DNA from 2 places in the Paenarthrobacter sp. YAF11_1 genome. Region 2 is predicted to be linked to the other one. Evidence: predicted binding sites of a transcription regulator. Region 2 holds the regulator's gene; the other holds the start of a gene.
What was found. The regulator LexA, encoded in region 2, represses DNA repair genes until DNA is damaged. The targets are predictions, from matches to a motif close to TCGAACANNTGTTCGA.

Region 1: the regulator LexA is predicted to act here: its motif matches at 7,797-7,812, upstream of AB4Y77_RS18665 (shikimate dehydrogenase).

The regions. Positions count from the first base shown of each region.
Region 1 covers NZ_JBFRDF010000014.1:37,441-47,577, forward strand. Annotated here, with positions in the region: gene AB4Y77_RS18630 (thiolase family protein) at 1-646, opposite strand, end outside; gene pcaC (4-carboxymuconolactone decarboxylase) at 726-1,178, opposite strand; gene AB4Y77_RS18640 (alpha/beta fold hydrolase) at 1,175-1,978, opposite strand; gene AB4Y77_RS18645 (lyase family protein) at 1,971-3,392, opposite strand; gene pcaG (protocatechuate 3,4-dioxygenase subunit alpha) at 3,389-3,982, opposite strand; gene pcaH (protocatechuate 3,4-dioxygenase subunit beta) at 3,987-4,856, opposite strand; gene AB4Y77_RS18660 (bifunctional sugar phosphate isomerase/epimerase/4-hydroxyphenylpyruvate dioxygenase family protein) at 4,910-6,793, opposite strand; gene AB4Y77_RS18665 (shikimate dehydrogenase) at 6,793-7,698, opposite strand; gene AB4Y77_RS18670 (IclR family transcriptional regulator) at 7,922-8,692, opposite strand; gene AB4Y77_RS18675 (MFS transporter) at 8,896-10,137, shown strand, end outside.
Region 2 covers NZ_JBFRDF010000013.1:51,624-61,760, reverse strand. Annotated here, with positions in the region: gene miaA (tRNA (adenosine(37)-N6)-dimethylallyltransferase MiaA) at 1-312, shown strand, start outside; gene dapF (diaminopimelate epimerase) at 350-1,318, shown strand; gene AB4Y77_RS18070 (class I SAM-dependent methyltransferase) at 1,299-1,913, opposite strand; gene hflX (GTPase HflX) at 2,434-3,996, shown strand; gene AB4Y77_RS18060 (ATP-dependent DNA helicase) at 3,989-6,049, shown strand; gene lexA (transcriptional repressor LexA) at 6,046-6,789, opposite strand; gene AB4Y77_RS18050 (LysM peptidoglycan-binding domain-containing protein) at 7,135-7,494, shown strand; gene AB4Y77_RS18045 (histidinol-phosphate transaminase) at 7,572-8,690, shown strand; gene hisB (imidazoleglycerol-phosphate dehydratase HisB) at 8,737-9,363, shown strand; gene hisH (imidazole glycerol phosphate synthase subunit HisH) at 9,360-10,112, shown strand; gene AB4Y77_RS18030 (hypothetical protein) at 10,113-10,137, shown strand, end outside.

The DNA.
Region 1 (10,137 bases), on a different contig from region 2:
CGCGGACCAGGTCAGTGCCCGGAACCTGTGTCACCAGGTTGTCGTAGAAGCCTTCGTTCCACGCAGCGTCGGCCAGGTTATGCGAATCAGCCGCAAAAGCATCCTGGCGTTCACGGGTAATCCCGTACTTCTCGCGTAGCCGTTCGGTGGCTTCGCCCAGGGAGATGGTCCAGTCCTTGTTCATGGCCGGGTTCACCAAGCGCCAGCCCAGAGTGGTGGACGCGAGCGTCATGTCACCGGCCGGGTACGGCTTGGAGGTCTTCGGCAGCACCCACGGAGCCCGGGACATGGATTCCGCGCCACCCACCAGCATCAGGTCGGCGTCGCCGGCGTTGATCTGGCGCGAAGCGATGATCGCCGCATCCAGGGACGAGCCGCACAGCCGGTTGACCGAGGTGCCCGGAATCGACACGGGCAGGCCGGCCAGCAGGGTAGCCATGCGGGCAACGTTGCGGTTTTCCTCGCCGGCACCGTTGGCGTTGCCGAACACCACCTCGTCGATCCGCTCAACATCCAACCCCGGCGCCCGGCGAACGGACTCGCGGACCACGTGGGCAGCAAGGTCATCGGGACGGACAGCGGCAAGACCGGAGCCGAACTTGCCAAAGGGCGTGCGCACGGCGTCGTACACAAAAGCCTGGTTCATGGGATTTCCTTTGTTCTCTCTGCCAAACTGAGTCGCAATAGTGCGCGTTTTGGAGGGTCTAAACGCGCTTAACTGCGACCTAGTTGGGTTCGTTGGAGGGGTGGGCGGTGGCCGCGTCGATGTCGGCGAATACCTTCTGGGCCGTCTTGAAGGCCGAGTTGGCCGACGGCACACTGCAATAAATGGCGGTCTGCAGCAGGATCTCCTTGATTTCGTCCCTGCTCAGGCCATTGTTGAGGGCCGCCTTGACGTGCATGGCGAGCTCCTCCCAGTGACCGTGGGCCACCAGCGCCGTGAGGGTGACCGCGGATCGCATTTGCCGGCTGAGGCCGGGCCGCGTCCAGATGCCACCCCAGGCGATCCTGGTGATCATGTCCTGGTAGTCCTCGGTAAAGGAATCCTTGGCGGCGTTGGCGCGGTCCACGTGCGCATCGCCGAGCACTTCGCGGCGGACCGCCATGCCGGCGTCGTAAATGTCCTGCGCTGTTGCGTCGGGCTGCACAGCGCCGTTGTGTTCGGAAATAGAGCTCACAGTCCGTTCTCCTTCATGAAGGTTCGCATCAAGTCCGCCACAGCGGCAGGCGCCTCTGCCGGTGCGAGGTGGGCGACGCCGTCGAGCGCTACGGCCTGGGCCGTACCGCCGCCTGCGGTAATACCGGCGGCAACAGCTTCGGCGAACGACGGCGGAGCAACAGAGTCCTCGACGCCGGCGATCGCCAACGTGGTGACGGTGATGCTGCCGAGCTGCTCGCGGACGTCGAATGAAGCCAGGGCTTCGCAGCAGAACGAGTAGCCGAAGCGGTCCGCGTCGCGCAGGGCGTGCAGGAGGCGGCTGCTGATGTCCGGCTGCCGGTCCATGAATCCGGGCGCAAACCAGCGCTCCGCGGAGCCCTGGATCATCACGGGCGTGCCCAGTTTGCGAACCGTCTCGGCGCGCTCCAGCCAGCCCTCCGGGGTGCCGAGTTTGGCGCCGGTGCACTGGACGGACAGGCTGCGGAGGCGGTCGCCGTGCTTAATCCCGAGCTGCAGGCCGGTGGCACCGCCCAGAGAGACACCGGCGTAATGGAAGCTCACGCCCGGCGAGACAGAGTCGACGAGATCGACGACGGCGTCCGCCAGTTCCGCAACATCGAAACCTTCGGTGGTGGTCGGCGAGATGCCGTGGCCGGGGAGGTCCCAGCCGATGACGTCGTACTCGTCACCCAGGAGGGCAGCGGTTTCCGTCCACAGCACAGTGGATGTGCCCAGCGACGGGCCCACCACCAGGAGCGGCTTCGCTCCCAGTTCGCGCTGCGGGGAGAGCAGCACGGCCTTGACAGTTGGCTTAGCCACGAGTGGCTCCCTTCGATGAGGATGCTGCAAAGCGCGGGTACGCGGCGAGGATCCGTCGGCTGATCTCCCGGGCCTCGCCAAGGTAGCTCGCGGGATCCAGCAGAGCCTCAAGTTCTGCGTCCGAGAGCTGGTCCGCAGGAACGGTTTCGCGCAGCAGTTTGGTGTAGATGCGGGGCTGTTCGGCGGCGGGCGCTTTCAAGGTTTCGTCGACGACAGCCTGCAGCTTCTGCTTTCCGTCCTCACCCAGGAGAGGTGCGACGGCGGCCACCACGCCTTCGCTGAGGAGCAGCGGTCCCGAGATATCGAGGTTCCGGCGCATCGCGTCAGGGAACACCCGGAGGCCTTCCGCGAGTTCGCGGAGGTGTCCGGCAGCGCCCAGGGCCAGGGCGAGCAGCTGGCGCAGGGCCTGCCATTCACTGTGCCAGGCACCGTCCGGCCGCTCGTCGTTGAAGGTTGCCGCCGCAAGGTGCAGCTGCGATGCAAGGCCCGGTGCCTGCAGTGCAGCACTGCGGATCAAGACGGACAAAACGGGGTTCTGCTTCTGCGGCATGGCGGAAGAAACGCCGCGTCCGGCGGCCAAGGGTTCGCCAAGTTCGCCGACTTCCGGGCGGCTCAGGAACAGCAGGTCGGCAGCAATCTTGCCGAAGGAATCGATCAGCGCCGCGAGCCCGTCGCCGAGGGCCGTGACGGCCAAGCGGTTGGTGTGCCACGGAGCGGGCGCGGTTGCCAGGCCAAGCCGGGCGGCCAGCGCATCCGCAAGCGTGAAAGGCGTTGCGTCCCTACCAGCAGTCAGCTTGGTACCCGAAGCCAGCGTTCCGCCCGCCCCGCCACACTGCACCGGCAATTCCAGGGTCTCCAACCGGGCAGCCGCAGCGGCGACGCCGTGGAACCACTGGGCGGCCTTGAGCCCGAAGGTAAAGGGAAGGGCGTGCTGGGTCAGGCTCCTGCCCACGCACAGCGTGTCCGCATGCTGTTCCACTAAGGTAGCGAGCGCCGTCGTCGTGCCCTTGACCTCTGCCAGCAACGCCGTGACGGTGCGGCCGGCGAGGAGCATGAGGGCGGAGTCGAGGACGTCCTGGCTGGTCAGCGAGGTGTGGACGGCGGAGTTCGCACCAACGCCGGCGGTGTCCAGCTCCCGGACGCGGGCGCGCAAGTCTCCGAGCAGGGGAATCACCGGGTTTCCGCCACCCTGCGCGCGTTCGGCAACCGAAAGAACGTCGTAAGAACCGGCATCGGCGGCTTCGGCCACCACAGCGGCGGATCCGGCAGGAACCAGTCCCGCCTCCTCAAGAACGGCAGCCCAGAAGGCTTCGACGTCGAGGATTGCCGTGATCACGGCACGGTCGCCCGTCAGCGCCGCCACAGCGGGCGACGCCGAGACGGGGCTAAGGAGGCCGAAGTCGCCGTCGGTCATGCCGGGTTTTCCGTATTAATGTCCAGCGAGCCGTCCTGCTGGAAATCCAGGAAGACGGTCTCGTCGCCACCCTGCAGGCGGATGTCCCAGGTGAGGCCGCCGTCAGGATCGCGGCGGGCGATGAGCGTCTTGCGGCGTTCAGGATCCAAGGAGCTCAACAGCGGATCGTTGGCCAGCGCTTCCTCATTTTCCGGAAGGTACACGCGGGTGAAGAGGCGGTTCATGAGGCCGCGGGCGAACACGGCCACGGAGATGAACGCAGCCGCGCCCGGTGCCGTGGGGCCTGGGTTGACGGTGGTGAACGTGTACACGCCGGAGTTGCCCACGGAGCCACGGCCCCACCCGGTGAACGTGTAGCCGTCGCGGACCAGTGAACCGGTGCGCTGGACGATGTTGCCTTCGGAATCCGGCTGCCAGATTTCCAGGATGGCGTCCGGGATGGCGTTGCCGGCTCCGTCGTACACGGTGCCCTGGAGGCGGATGCTGCCGGGGCTGCCCGGTGCCAGGAGTTCGTTGTCCTTGTCATAGGGAAGGGCGTAGCCGTAGAAGGGGCCTACGGTTTGGCCCGGTGTGGGTGCCAGCTTGCTCATGCGCTTACTCCTCGTCCCCGGCGTCGCCGTATGCTTCGTTTTCGGTCCAGGTGCGCTTGGAACCGGTCAGGATGATGTCCCACTTGTAGCCGAGCGCCCATTCCGGGCTGGTCAGCTCGTGGTCGTACTGTGCCACCAGGCGGTCACGCGCATCCTGGTCCACGATGGACTGGTAGATGGGGTCCAGCGGGAACAGCTGGTCACCCGGGAAGTACATCTGGGTGACGATTCGCTGCGTGAACTCGGAGCCGAACATGGAGAAGTGGATGTGCGCCGGGCGCCAGGCGTTCAGGTGGTTCTTCCACGGGTACGCGCCGGGCTTGATGGTGGTGAAGCTGTAGGAGCCGTCGTCACCGGTGATGCAACGCCCGACGCCGGTGAAGTTCGTGTCCAGCGGTGCGGGGTGCTGGTCGCGCTTGTGGATGTAGCGGCCTGATGCGTTGGCCTGCCAGATCTCCACGAGCTGGCCCGCCACCGGGCGGCCGTCGCCATCGAGGACGCGGCCGGCCACGATGATGCGCTCACCCTGCGGTTCGCCGTTGTGCTGGATGGTCAGGTCGGATTCCAGGGCGTGCACATCCTGGTGTCCGAACGCCGGCGAGTAAAGCTCAATGGTCTCCGGGTCCGCGTGGTGCAGGCTCTTGGTGGGGTGGCGCAGGATGCTGCTGCGGTACGGCGCGTAGTCCAGGCGCGGCATGGTCTCCGGCCCCTTGCCGTTCTTCAACGCCTCTGCGTAGCGGTCCCCGATGCCCTTGATCTCAGCACTGAGATCCGCTTGGGTTTCCACCTTCTTGGCTTGGTGGGCGGCGTGTGGCTCAGCGGGCGGCACGAGTTCCTCGGATTCGAGCGCCTGTGCTGTCTGTTCTTGCGGCACGGCCGGCTCCTTTCGGTTGATGGGTTCTCTTGGTTTGCGGGGCGGCGGCGGGTTTACACCCGGTGCAGCGAGTCGTATTGGACGGCGTGGCGCACCGGGGCGTTGGGCGCCCCATAGCCGTCATAGTTGCCCCGGCGCTCCACCATTTCGAAGAACACACTGCCCACTGTGGCGGTGTAGAAGTGGAGGAATTCGCCGTTGGCGTCCCGGTCATACAGGAGGTTGAGTTCCTTGAGGGTGGCCAGGAAGCCGGGTTCGAGATCGAACCGGGCGTCCAGGTCCTCGTAGTAGTTGGCCGGAATCTGCAGGAACTCAAGCCCGCGGTCACGCGCGGACCGGGCAGTTGCCACGAGGTCGTCCACCGCGAAGGCGATGTGTTCCTGGTACGTTTTGCGGGCTGTTTGGGCCTGCTGCGCGGGTGCCAGGTTGAGGACCAGCCTGATGGCGCCGTTGCTGGTCTCCATGACCTGCGAGCGGACCAAACCACTGGGGCTGGGAACCTCGGCGAACGGCTGCGGTTCCAGAGCCAACGCGCTGGTGTAGAAGAGGACGGCTTCGTCGAAGTGTTGCCACGGCTGGGCCAGGTTGACGTGGTCAATCACGGCGTTCTGTGCGCTGGAAGCGTGTTCCAGACCCTCGCCGAACTCGTGCGTCCACGCCGCGGTCCCGTCCGGGCTGCCCTGGCACAGGAAAATCTCGGTGGAGTCCGGCGCGGAGATGCCTTGGAAGACTTCCTCGTCAGCTTGGACTTTGCGGGCCACCACCGGCGCCTTGAGTTGCTGGGCGCGGGCGGAGGCAATCACTGGAGAGTCGACGTCGAACCCCAAAGCGGCGATTGCCGGTTCAGCGTGCGAGGCCGCCTGTTCGTTGATGATCACGCGGGCCAGGCCCATGGTCCAGAGCTGGACGTCCTTGGTGCGGTGGCGGCCCTCGAACCCGAAGCCGAGCTGGCCCAGGAGCTTCTCGAGTTGCGCGGTGTCGTCAGCCTTGACCTCCGCGAAGTTGAAGCCGGCGGGTTCGTTCACCTTGGGCAGCGTGGCCAGTTCCATGGGATAACGACGGCGGGACGCGCTGCCGTTGCCGGCTGCGGTTTCTGTTCCGGCTTCCACAGAGGTGCTTGCGAGCCACTTGGCGCTCTGCTCCTCCAACCAGATCAAGGAGCGCATGGCGTCCACCGCCGTGCGCTCGGTGTCGGACTGGCGGAAGACGTCATTGAAGACTTCCAGCGAGACGGGACCCGTGTAGCCGGCCCGGACCACGTGGCCCATGAACTTGGCGAGCTCGAACTGGCCTTCGCCGGGGAACACCCGGTAGTGGCGGCTCCAGGAGAGGACGTCCATGGAGAGCTTGGGGGCATCGGCGACCTGGACGAAGAAGATCTTCTCCGCGTTGATCTGTTCAATGGGCGCGGTGTCCCAGTCGCGGGAAAGGATGTGGAAGGAGTCCAGGCAGGTTCCAAGGTTGGGATGGTCCACCATTTCGACCAGGCGGTACGCATGCTCGTAGTCGTTGACGTACTTGCCCCAAGCGAGGGCCTCGTAGGCGACCTTGACGCCGTGATCCCCCGCCAGCTCGGCGAGTTCGGCCAGCTGCCCGGCCCTAAGATCATCGTCGTCGATGGTTGCCGTGGCAACGTTCGAGCAGACCAGGATGGTGTCCATGCCAAGGCGTGACATGAGGTTGAACTTGGCCTCGGCGCGCTTGAGGTTGGCCTTCAGCAGGTCCGCAGTGACGCCGTCGAAATCGCGGAAAGGCTGGTACAAATCCAAGCCCAGGCCCAAGTCCGCGGCCATCTTGCGCACATCTTCAGGGCTGTGCGGCGACGTCACGAGGTCCTGTTCAAAGATCTCGATGCCGTCGAAGCCCGCAATGGCACAGGCCTGCATTTTCTCCTTCAGCGTGCCGGACAGGCAGACCGTGGCGATTCCGGTGCGCATCAGTGGGCCGCGTTCGACAGCTGGGGAGCTGCTGCGTCTTCCGCGGCGATCAGCTCCAGGAAGTGTGCCCGCATCCGTTCACGGTTGGCTTCGCGTCCGGTGATGAGCTGGAAGGCGTCGGCCGCCTGTCCAACTGCCATTCGGCCGCCGTCGAGGACGTCGCATCCCTTGGCGCGGGCCTCGCGGACCAGTTGCGTTTCGATGGGGCGGTAGACGATGTCCGCCACCCAGTGCCGCGGTTCCAACAGTTCGATGTCCAGGGGAAGGCCGGGGTGGGCCGCCATGCCGATGGGGGTGCAGTGCACCAGGCCGTCGGCGAGAGGCATGACCTGGGGGAGCTCGTCGGTGCTTCGCGGCGTGACGGTGGCCTCCGGGAACAGCCCGCCGAGTTCGGCGGCACGTTCCGCAGCGCGGGCCGAGTCCATATCCACGAGGTCCAGCGTGCTGACGCCGGCTTTGAGGAGCGCGTAGGCTACGGCCGAGCCGGCGCCGCCTGCGCCGAGCTGGACCACGCGGTCCAGCTTCGCGTCCGGAAGTCCGGTGGCGAGCGCAGCGCCGAAACCGGAGAAGTCTGTGTTGTGGCCGATCAGCCGACCGTCCTGGAGGAGAACTGTATTGACGGCACCCAGGCGACGGGCGTCGTCGGAAATTTCATCAAGGTGCTCAAGCACCAACTGCTTGCACGGGTGGGTGATGTTCAGGCCGTTGAATCCCATGCGCTGGGCGGCGGTCAGGAGATCCCCGACGGCGGTGGCCGGCAGCTCGAGGTCCAGCAGGTCGATGGGGCGGTACAGCAAGCGAAGGCCCTGCACATCGGCTTCGCGTTCGTGCATGGGCGGCGTGAGCGATGGCATGACGCCTTCGCCTATGAGGCCCACCAGAACGGACTCGGCTCGGTTGCTCATCCTAAAGCTCCTTTGACTTCAGCACCGCGGGCTTCTTGGCGCTTTTCTGGGGCGCCGCCTGACCGGGTGTTATTTAGATTACTACAAGTGTTCATATTCCGCACGCTTGTTCTTATCGCGAACAATTACCTAGTTTGGCAGAGGCATGTGGGTGCGTTGTGGGGCCTGCTCTGCGCGTCATTTCGAGCACGTGGGGCGCAGAGCGGGCCTCGCAACGGGTGGGTCAGCGCTGGGGCAGGCGGGCCGCGAGTTCAGCCGCGGCTTCCTGCAGGGTGGGGACGTGCGCAATAAGTTCCTCCATGGTGAGGCGGAAGACTGGCACGGCCGTGGCGAGTGATGCGAAGGCGTGGCCTTGGGAGTTCAGGACCGGCACGGCGACGGCGCGCATACCCACCTCGTTTTCCTCATCCATCACCGCATACCCCTGCCGGCGCACCTGCTCGATTTCTTCGCGGAACGCATCGCGGTCGGTGATGGAGCGTTCCGTGAGGGGATCCAAGGGAAGTTCCTCCAGCAGACGCTTCCGCTCGATCTCTTCTTCGAAAGCCACAATCGCCTTGCCCACTGACGTCGTATGGAGCGCCCCGAGATGACCGGGGTCGCTGGTGACGCGGAAGGTCTTGGGGCCATCCACCTTATTGACCGTCAGATGGTGGTTGCCATCACGGACGGAGAGGATGGTGGCCTCATGCGTGCGATCTGTAACGCGCTGCAAGACGGGCAGTGCAGTGGCCGCGAAGCCATGGTGGTTCGATACCCGCTGACCGAGCTGGAAGACGCGCAAGCCCAAGTGGTAGCGGCGCCCGTCGGGCTCGTAATCCACGAAGCCATCGCGCGTCAACGAGCCCAGCAAACGGTACGTGGTGCTGAACGGCAGGCCGGCACTCCTTGCCAGATCCGCCGCACTGGCGCCGCGCGGCTCGTCGCCCAGCAGCACCAACAAACCCAGTGCCTTGCCGACCATGTCGGTCTTTGTGTCCTCTTTCACACTCATAGCTCGATGCTCTCACATAGTGAGAGCTATTTCTAGATGGTGGTGACTTCTCTTGACAAGTGACCCCACTCACAGCCACTATTGCTGTATTGCACAAGTAGCTCTCACCATATGGTTACTTTCGGGATGATCCGGCCGCACCTCGCTCTGGTCTTCCCACAGAAGCTAGATCCGCGACATCGTCGTCACAGAAGGAAACCCCCATGAGCCAAACAATGCCGTCAGCGACGCCAGGCACTGAAACCACCGCCGGAACACCCAAGAAAGCTGCGCTTGCCAGCTTCCTGGGCAGCGCGGTGGAGTACTACGACTTCTTCATCTTCGGCTCGGCCGCAGCCCTGATCTTCCCGCACGTCTTCTTCCCGTCGGCCGATGCCAACGCGGCCATCATGTCCTTCGCGACATTCGGCTTCGCTTACATTGCCCGTCCCGTGGGCGCCGTGATCCTGGGCCACTTCGGTGACAGGATCGGCCGGCAGAAGGTGCTCATGTTCACCTTGGTCCTGATGGGAGCAGCGACCTTCGTGATCGGCTGCCTCCCCGACTTCAAGACCATCGGCTGGTGGGCTCCCGTCCTGCTGGTCCTTGCCCGTCTTTGCCAGGGCCTTTCGGCTGCAGGCGAGCAGGCAGGTGCCTCGTCCATGACGCTGGAGCACGCTCCGGACAACCGCCGCTCGTTCTTCACCTCGTGGACCCTCACCGGCACCCAGGGCGGCCAGATCCTGGCAGCGCTGGTCTTTATTCCTGTGGTGGCCCTGCCTGACGAGATCAAGTACGGCATTGGCTGGCGCATCCCGTTCTGGCTCAGCGCCGTGGTGGTTCTGGTGGCGTTCTTCATCCGCCGCACCCTGCACGAGCCGCCGGCCTTTGCTGAAGCCAAGAAGAACAACGAGATCTCCAAGCTCCCCGTAGCCGATCTCCTCAGGCTTCACTGGCGGGACGTCCTCCGCGTGGTCTGCTGCGCGTTCATCGCCGCAGTGAGCACGGTCTTTGGAACATTGGCCATCAAATATGCCCAGGACGTTGCCGGCGTGAACAGCACCATTACGCTCTGGCTGGTGGTCGTGGCCAACGTGGTGGCCCTCGGAACCCAGCCCCTCTTCGGCATGCTCGCGGATAAGATCGGCCGGAAGCCCGTCTTCATCTACGGCGCATTCGCAAGCGCCATCATGACCCCCGTGTTCCTGCTGACCCTGGAATCCGGCGTTGTGCCCCTGATGTTCCTGGTGTCCGTGGTGTTCTTCTCCTTCGGGTACGCCGCTGCCAACGCAGTATGGCCGTCCTTCTACGGTGAAATGTTCAGCACCAAGGTCCGCTTCTCCGGCCTGGCTATCGGCACGCAGCTCGGCTTCCTCATGGCAGGGTTCGCCCCGGCCATCGTGACTGCCCTGGGCGGAACCAAGCCCGGCGGATGGGTACAGATTTCCATCTTCACCGCCGTGATC
Region 2 (10,137 bases):
GAACGGCTGGCTCTCCGGGTCCATCGGATGGTGGAGGCTGGTCTGCTTGAGGAGGTTGAACGGCTTGATGCTGCCGGGCTCAGGGAGGGTAAGACCGCGTCCCGCGCCTTGGGGTACGCGCAGTTCCTGAGGGTCCTGGACCGTCAAACCAACGTTGCAGCAGCGTCGGAGGAAACCATCGTGGCCACCAGGCAGTTCGCCAGGCGCCAGCTCACCTGGTTCAGGGCTGACCCCCGGATCACCTGGCTTGATTGGCAGGATCCTGAGCTCGTGGCCAAGGCTGTCGCAGCGGCTTCGAGCCGCCAGGATTGATTTCGGGCCGAACCAGCGTGGAAGGTAGCCTAGTGGCATGGATGAAACCGCCGCAGTTCCCGCCCAGCAGTCCGCAGCTGCCGGTGCTACCGTGACCGACTCAAGCCTTGCAGGGCTGACGTTTTCCAAGGGCCATGGAACGGGCAACGACTTCGTCCTGATTGCCGACCCCGGCGATGCCCACGAGATCACGCCGGAGCAGGTTGCCCAATTGTGCGACCGTCATACAGGCATTGGTGGAGACGGCCTTATCCGCGCTGTCCCGTCGCGTTTCCTCCCGGAGGGCCGCGATCTTCTGGAACAGGATCCGGACGCCGAATGGTTCATGGACTACCGCAACGGTGATGGTTCCCTCTCGGAGATGTGCGGCAACGGCGTCCGCGTCTTCGTGCACTTCTTGATTGCCGAGAAACTGGTGGATCTTGGCCCGGGCGAAACCCTGACCATAGGTACCCGTGCAGGCGTCAAGAAAGTGGTCCGTACGGCCAATGGTTACGCCGTGGACATGGGCCCGTGGGAGTTCATCTTCCCCCAGGAAGCCACCAGCAAGGCCATGGACGCGCTTGTCAGCGCGGACGGCCTGGAGGTAGCCCGCCCCGGCCTCTCAGTCAGCATGGGCAATCCCCATACGGTGGTTGCTTTGGCCGAACTCAAGGAGCTGTCGGCCACGCAGTTGTTCAAGGCTCCGGTGGTCGATCCCAGGCCTGCCAACGGGACCAACGTTGAATTCGTTGTTCCGGCCGAACCGTTGGTTGAAGACGGCGTCGGCACCATCACCATGCGCGTCCATGAGCGCGGCGTGGGGGAGACCCAATCATGCGGCACAGGAGCCTGCGCCGCCGCCGTCGCCATCCGTCATTGGGCCGGCAACACAGCGCCGAACGACTGGCACGTGAACGTGCCGGGCGGCGTCGTGGATGTTAAGTTCTTCCCCGGAGCAGGCGGTCGCGAACATGTAGAGCTCAGCGGCCCGGCCGTCATCGTAGCTACTGGGACGCTTTCCTGACCCGAATGATCCTGAAGGACTTGGACGTGCTCTCGCGGCTCACCGTGTAGGACTTGTCCAGCTCGCCGGCGAGCCACCGCTGGAGGGAGTCCGAACCGAGGTTCTTTTGGACCACCAGCCAGGCGTTTCCTCCGGTCGCCAGGCGCGGCAACCACGTCAGCAGCAGGGTGTGAAGCTCGTCCTTGCCGATCCGGATGGGCGGGTTGGACCAGATGGTGTCGAACTCGACGGCGGGGTCTACCTCGTGTGGAAGGCTGGCCGTCACGTTGTCCAGGCCCAGGGCAACCGCGTTCTCATTGGTCAGCGTGATACACCGCTCGTTGACGTCCACGGCGTGCACCTTGGCATGGGGTGCCATCAGCCCCAGCGTCAAAGCGATTGGACCCCAGCCGCAACCGATGTCCAACAGGTTTCCCTGGGGTGACGGCGGCGGAACTTCGGAGAAGAGTATGGCAGTGCCCTTGTCCACTCCGTCAGGGCTGAAGATGCCGGAGGAGGTCTGCAACTGGCGTGTGGCTCCAGCGAGTTCTACCGTGAGTGGCTTTCGGGTGAACGGTCCGGCCGGTTGGGCGGTGAAATAGTGTGCAGACTCCATAATTTGCCAGATTAGTTGGCTATCGGCGCCATGGGAAACTGCCTGCTCCAAGGGGCGGCTTGACAGTGAATGATAGTGTGAAGCGCATGTTCTTGATCTTCGAGTAATAATGCCGCAATTCGCCTGAGCACTCAGGCGTCACACGGCACCGCCCGCGATGCAGCCCGGTCTTTGGCAGTTCAGCCAAGCCGCGGTCTTTCCGCCAGGCAGGTCCCACCGGCACATCCGTTGACCCAATTTTCCCGTCACGGATGTTTTGAAGATCACACCATCCAACCCGGCCCACTGAACCGCCAGTAACTTGCGCGGGTCCAAGCAGGCCGGCAGTGCGATCTCCAGTGGCCAGGAGCCTCCGCGCGGATCCCACCACGCCAGATCACAGCAACCGCCGTCCATTCAACGGGCGGCCGTTGAGCACAGGAGGCCCTCTTTGGCCCATGCCCGTCAGCCCAGCGCGAATAGCGCCCCATCGAACAGCAAACAGCACTATTCTGGAATAGCCGAACAGTCTAAGGAGACCATGACCACCCAGAAGCACTCCGGATCCGATTCCGACGCCCAGGACATGAGTCCTGAACAAATCCAGGCCGTCATCGACCGGATTCTTTCCAAGGATGTACCTGCGCAGGCATCCGATGACGACGACGCCGGTGGTGTATTCGGCAAGGCGCAGGCCATTTCCACCCTTGACCAGGAACACAGCATCTACGACGGCGACCAGGAAGACCTGGCCGAACGTCGCGCGCTGCGCCGTACCGCTGGATTGTCCACGGAACTCGAAGACGTCACCGAGGTCGAATACCGGCAGCTGCGCCTTGAACGAGTTGTCCTCGCCGGTCTCTGGACTGAAGGGACACTGGCCGACGCCGAAAATTCGCTCCGCGAGCTCGCTGCCCTGGCAGAGACTGCCGGTTCGGAAGTCCTTGACGGTTTGGTGCAGCGGCGCATGAAGCCGGACCCCGGTACCTTTTTGGGTTCGGGCAAGGCCCAGGAGCTTAAGGACATCGTTGCCGCCACCGGCGCGGACACCGTCGTGGTGGACACCGAGCTGGCTCCTTCCCAACGCCGAGGCCTTGAGGACATTGTCAAGGTCAAGGTAGTAGACCGCACTACGCTGATCCTGGACATCTTCGCCCAGCACGCCAAGAGCCGGGAAGGCAAGGCCCAGGTTGAGCTTGCACAGCTCGAGTACCTGCTCCCGCGCCTTCGTGGTTGGGGTGACTCCATGTCACGCCAGGCCGGTGGCCAGGTGGGTGGAGCAGGTGCAGGCATGGGCTCGCGTGGTCCTGGTGAGACAAAGATCGAACTGGATCGCCGGCGCATTCGCACACGGATGGCCAAGCTTCGTCGTGAAATCGCCGCGATGAAGCCGGCCCGCGAGACCAAACGCGCCAACCGCCGTCGTAATGCCGTTCCTTCCGTCGCGATCGCCGGATACACGAACGCCGGCAAGTCCTCGCTCCTGAACCGCCTCACCGATGCCGGTGTGCTGGTGGAGAACGCCCTGTTCGCCACCTTGGATCCCACCGTTCGTAAAGCCCAGACGCCGGACGGCATCGGCTACACGTTGGCGGACACTGTGGGGTTTGTCCGTTCGCTGCCGACCCAGCTGATTGAGGCGTTCCGCTCCACGCTGGAGGAGGTGGCGGATGCGGACCTGATCCTGCACGTAGTGGACGCCTCGCATCCTGATCCTGAAGGTCAGATCGCTGCTGTCCGGGCTGTCTTTACGGAAGTGGATGCCCGCAAGGTTCCCGAGATCATTGTCCTGAACAAGGTTGATGTGGCGGACCCCTTTGTGGTGGAGCGCCTCAAGCAGAAGGAACCCCGCCACGCAGTCGTCTCCACCCGTACGGGCCAGGGCATTGCTGGGTTGTTGGAAGACATCAGCCAGTCCATTCCCCGGCCGGGCGTGCGCTTGGAGCTGCTCATTCCCTACGACCGTGGCGAAATGATCAGCAAACTGCACAGTTCCGACTCGGAAATCCTCAGCCTTGAGCACGAGGAAAGCGGAACCCGCGTTGTTGTCATGGTCCGCGAAGGACTGGCAGCCGAACTGGAGCCGTTCGTCACCAATGGTTGAGAAGGTGGCGGCGGACGCCGTCGAGTCGTTGGGGGAGAAGACCACCCTCGAGTTGTTGGACCGGGCTGTTGCCGGCATGGGCGGTCAGAGCCGTGCCGGCCAGCACGAGATGGCCAGGCATGTCACCAGGGCCATCGAAACCGGGGAGCACCTGCTGGTCCAAGCGGGAACGGGAACGGGTAAGTCCTTGGCGTACCTTATTCCGTTGATCGCGCATTCGATGGACAGCGACAAACCGACTTTGGTGTCCACCGCCACCTTGGCACTCCAAACGCAGATTGTTGGCAGGGACCTTCCCCGGCTGTTGGACACCATCAACCCTGCCCTTGAACGCCCCGTCAACGTGGCGCTCGTCAAGGGCAGGGCAAACTACGTCTGCCGGCAAAAGCTCGAAGGCGGGTTCCCCAGCGAGGAACCGTCCGAGGGACAGCTGTTCTCCTTGGGCGAGGACACCAGTGTCCCGCACTTTGCTGCGTCCATGGGGGGACCGCAGTCGCAGTTGGGCAAGGAAGTGGTCAGGCTTCGCGAGTGGGCGGAAAAGACCGCCACCGGCGACCGTGACGAACTTATGCCCGGCGTCACGGATCGGGCTTGGCGACAGGTCTCCGTGACGTCCATGGAGTGTCTGGGCGCGCAGAAGTGTCCCCTCGCCGAGGAGTGCTTCAGCGAGTTGGCCCGGTCCCGCGCAGGCGAAGCCGACGTCGTGGTCACCAACCACGCCATGCTGGCCGTCAGCGCCTTTGAGGGGCTGGCTGTGCTGCCCGAATACGACGTCGTGGTAGTCGATGAGGCCCACGAGTTGCAGGACCGCGTGACGGGCGCTGTGTCAGGCCAGTTGTCCGTAGCGATGGTCCACGCGGCCGCGTCGAGCGCCCGCAAGCACACCGCCATCACGGTGGATGCCCTCAATGCTGCGGCCGACCGCTTGGATATGGCCATAGCGGGCGTGCCCAACGGTCTTCTGCCCAGCGGGCTCAATGACGAACAGCTCGATTGCCTGGACCAACTCCGGGAAGCCACACGCGCAGCACTGTCGGATTCGAAGACGGACTCTTCAAACGCGGTCGACGGCGGCAGGCAACTCGCGCGGTCACGGCTCATGCTCATTCTGGAGCTGTGCGAACGGATGCTCGCGGCCAAGGAGAACCGTGAAGTGGTGTGGTTTTCCCGCAACAGCACGTTCGATCCCCAGCAGGGATACTCGCAACCTGACGAGACCGCTCCGGCCCTGATCAACATTGCGCCCCTGAGTGTGGCGGGACGCCTTCGTGAAGGTCTCTTCGCTGGTCATACAGTTGTGCTGACTTCCGCCACGCTGGCCATCGGCTCGGCTTTTGAACCGGCCGCAGGTGGACTTGGGCTGATTGGCGATGGAGCACCAAGCTGGACCGGGATCGATGTCGGCTCGCCCTTTGATTACCCCAAACAGGGTGTGCTCTACGTGGCCAAGCACTTGCCCAAGCCTGGCCGTGGAACCTCGCCCGAGGCCCTGGATGAATTGGAAGACCTCATCCGCGCTTCCGGTGGGGGAGCGCTGTGTCTTTTCTCGTCGCGGCGGGCGGCTGAGGAAGCCGCCGATGCCATGAGGCTTCGCCTCGACGTCAGTATTCTCTGCCAGGGTGAATCCACCATGGCAGCTCTGGTGAAGCAGTTCGCCGACGAGCCCGATACCTGCCTCTTCGGCACGATGTCGCTGTGGCAGGGTGTGGATGTCCCCGGCGGTTCGTGCCGCCTTGTGGTCATCGACCGCATCCCGTTCCCGCGTCCGGATGATCCGTTGATGACTGCCCGCTCGCGTGCCGTGGCACAGTCCGGAGGCAACGGATTCATGGCTGTGTCAGCAACCCACGCTGCCATCCGTCTGGCCCAAGGGGCAGGCCGGCTCATCCGTTCCACGGGGGATAAAGGGGTTGTGGCGGTCCTTGACTCCAGGCTCTCAACAGAGCGCTACGGGGGCTTCCTCAGGGCAGCCCTGCCGCCGTTCTGGGCGACGACGGACCGAACCGTGGTGCGGGGCGTGCTGGAGCGCCTGGGCCCTGCCAAAGCCTCCTAGAGGGATCGCAGGACCGAAACGACCTTGCCCATAATGGTGGCTTGGTCGCCGAGGATGGGTTCGTACTGGGTGTTCTGCGGAAGAAGCCATGTGTGGCCGTCGCGCTGGCGGAAGGTCTTCACCGTTGCTTCGTCGTCCAGCAGTGCGGCAACGATGTCTCCATTGACGGCGTCGTTCTGCCTGCGGACAACTACCCAGTCGCCATCGCAGATCGCGGCGTCGATCATCGAGTCGCCGGCTACCTTGAGCATGAACAGTTCGCCGTGGCCCACGAGTTGCCGGGGCAGGGGGATGACGTCCTCCACTGTCTGGTCAGCAAGGATGGGACTGCCGGCAGCGATCCGACCGACCAACGGGACCATGGCGGTGTCGCTGGCGCTGGCAAGCTCGGTCACGGCAAAGCCACCCGTGCTGCGAAGATTGGTGGGCGCTTCCACTCCCGGAATGGGGCCGCCATCGAGGGTCAATGGCATGAGGACTTCCATGGCCCGGGGGCGCTTTGGATCGCGGCGGAGGTAACCGAGCTTTTCGAGCTGGGAGAGCTGGTGTGTAACGCTCGACAGGCTGGCCAGGCCCACGGTGTCACCAATTTCACGCATGCTGGGCGGATACCCGTTGTCATTGACTGACCGCTGGATGGTCTCCAGGATCTTCTTCTGCCGGACGGTCAGGCTCTTGGGACTCTTTTGAGGCTGCTGGCTCCGCGGGGGTGCCCCGCCGCCGGTGGCTTTCGCTGCCATGTTCGCCAATGCCTTTCCATTCCGCCCGGAGTGTGCCCGGGGTCGTCGGGTCTGCAAAAAATGTCAGACCCTCCTGTTCCACTGAAACAGTGCTGTTTCTTCACTCAAACGTAGGGCAGCCACAGGCGTTTATCAAACATTTGTTCTAGCGAGTCTCGACACCGTTCGTTGATAAGTGCTAAAAATGTCTTAGCAAGGTTCGAATATGTGTTCTATAAACCTGGCGCTGACACCGGATGTTCGAACGAAGTGTTCGAACATCCGGGGTTGGACAGGGGAACGCACAGAATTGGCAGCCATGTACCGGGATCCGGCGCACGGCAATAGCTCAGAAGGGCTCAGCTCATGTCCGCAATCACTACGTTCGCTGATTTCCGCACCACTCAGGCGCCTGCGCGTCTGCGCCTGACCCGACGGGGACGGATGGTCTTCTTTGGCATCCCGGCCATGCTGCTGGTGGCTGCGCTGCTGAGCCTGGCTGGTTTTATCACGTCACCGGCCAAGGCCTCGGACTCGCAGGGGCAACTCCAGCCGCCCGTCGCCGTCTCGGTTACGGTCCAGCCGGGACAGTCCCTCTGGGGCATTGCCGGTGCCGCTGCGCCTGAACGGGATCCCCGCGATGTCATTACGGAGATCATTCAGCTCAACGACCTCCGTGGCGGCCGTATCCAGCCCGGCCAGCAGTTGTTCGTGCCCGCAAACTAGTGTGTTCCGTCCCGTGTGGGGCGGGCGCCCGGCGTCACAGTTAGTTCGGCAGTCCCGGCAGCCCTTAAACTGTGGTGGTGAGTGACCAGCTTGAGCGACTTGACCGACTACCCCTCCGGACCAACCTGCGTGGACTGAGCCCGTACGGCGCACCGCAGCTTGATGTCCCCATTTTGCTCAATGTCAACGAAAACACCCATGGCGTCCCTGCCGATGTGCAGGCGGCCATCACCGAGGCCGTGGCCGCTGCGGCCACGGGGCTGAACCGTTATCCGGACCGGGAGTTCACCGAACTTCGTGAAGCCCTGGCCGAGTACCTTGGCCACAATCTCGCTCCGGACAACATCTGGGCAGCCAATGGCTCCAATGAGGTTCTGCAGCAGATCCTCCAAGCATTTGGCGGGCCCGGCCGGAAGGCGCTGGGATTCCCGCCCACGTACTCCATGTACCCCTTGCTGGCCAGTGGCACGGATACCGAGTACGTCCGCGGGGTCAGGGCTGAGGACTACGGCTTGGACGCTGCCTCCGCTGCTGCGCAGGTCCGCGAAACCGGTGCCAACATCGTGTTCCTGTGTTCGCCCAACAATCCCACGGGAACAGGCCTGGGGCTGGATGTCGTAGAGGCCGTTTATGAGGCCGGAGAAGCCAGCCAGGCAATAGTGATCGTGGACGAGGCCTACCACGAGTTCGCGCACGACAATACCCCCAGCGCCCTGACCCTGCTGCCCGGTCGCGAGCGTCTGATCGTTTCCCGCACCATGAGCAAGGCCTTTGCCCTTGCCGGTGCCAGGCTGGGCTACATGGCCGCAGCTCCCGAGGTTACGGATGCCATTCGGCTGGTCCGCCTTCCGTACCACCTGTCGGCTGTTACCCAGGCAACCGCCCTGGCTGCGCTTAGCCACCGGGAAGCCCTCATGGCCGACGTCGAGGACATCAAGGTCCAGCGCGACCGCATCGTGACCGAGCTTCTGCGCATGGGCCTCAAACCTGCGGAGTCGGACTCCAACTATGTTTTCTTCGGCGGACTCGAAGATCCCCACGCGATCTGGCAGGGCCTGCTCGACGCCGGTGTGCTGATCCGCGACGTCGGTATTCCCGGCCACCTCCGGGTCACGGCGGGAACCGAACCGGAAACCACGGCCTTCCTGGCAGCGCTGGAAGCGCTGCTGGACGGCCGGGCGTCACAGCCCGCCTAAACTTGTCCATAGACCCAACCCACTCTTCGTGTATAAGGACGTCCCAATGAGCGAAACCGGCGCCACGCCGTCCGCTGCCCGCACCGCGCGCATGGAGCGCACCACCAGTGAATCCTCCGTCCTGGTGGAGATCAACCTGGACGGATCAGGTGTCTCGGACATCAGCACCTCGGTTCCGTTCTACGACCACATGCTGACGGCGCTGTGCAAGCACTCGTTGATTGACATGACCGTGAAAGCCACCGGCGATACCCACATTGACGCCCATCACACCGTTGAAGATGTGGCCATCACCTTTGGCGAGGTGCTGCGCACGGCTTTGGGCAACAAGGCCGGCATCCGGCGCTTCGGCGAAGCCACGGTTCCTCTGGATGAGGCACTGGCTCACGCCGTGGTGGACGTTTCGGGCCGGCCATACCTGGTTCACGGTGGAGAGCCGGCCGGCCAGGAGTATCACCTGATTGGTGGTCACTTCACCGGTTCGTTGACCCGCCACGTTTTTGAGGCCATTACGCTGCATGCCGGGATTTGCCTGCACATGAACGTGCTCGCCGGCCGCGATCCCCACCACATCGTGGAAGCGCAGTTCAAAGCCTTCGCCCGGGCGCTCCGTGCCGCGGTGGAATCCGATCCCAGGGTAGAGGGCATCCCCTCCACCAAGGGGGCGTTGTGAGCGTCCAGGTCCTTAAGGACGGGGCAGTGGCCGACACCATCGCATCGGTCAAGCCCGAGTCCCCGGAAGGCAAGCCCACCGTTACGGTGCTCGACTATGGTTCGGGCAATGTACGTTCAGCCGTCAGGGCGCTGGAACGTGCCGGTGCCCATGTAGTGCTGAGCTCCAAGCCTGAAGACGTGCTCAACGCGGACGGACTGGTGGTTCCCGGGGTCGGCGCGTTCGAGACCGTCATGAAGGAGCTGAAGGCCGTTGATGGCATCCGGATGATTGGACGCCGGGTTGCCGGCGGCCGGCCCGTGCTGGCCATCTGCGTCGGTTTGCAGGTCCTGTTTGAAGCCGGTGTGGAACACGGCACCGAGTCCGAGGGCATGGCCGAGTGGCCAGGCAAGGTGGAACTCCTGCCTGCTCCCGTTGTCCCGCACATGGGGTGGAACACCGTGGACGTCCCGGAAGGCTCCAAGCTTTTTGCCGGCGTCGAGCAGGAACGTTTCTACTTTGTGCACTCGTACGGTGTGCAGGAATGGAACTTCGATGTTGTGCAGCCCCGCATGGCCCCGCCGCAGGTGACGTGGTCCGAGCATGGTGCACGGTTCATTGCCGCTGTTGAAAATGGCCCGCTGTGCGCTACGCAGTTCCACCCGGAAAAGTCGGGGGACGCCGGGGCGCGGCTGTTGCGGAACTGGGTGGACGGCCTCAGGAAGACCCCCACTCCAGCGGCAGAAGCCTCCGAAAGCGGTGCTGCCTAGATGTGGTCTGTAGTCCTCATGGGCC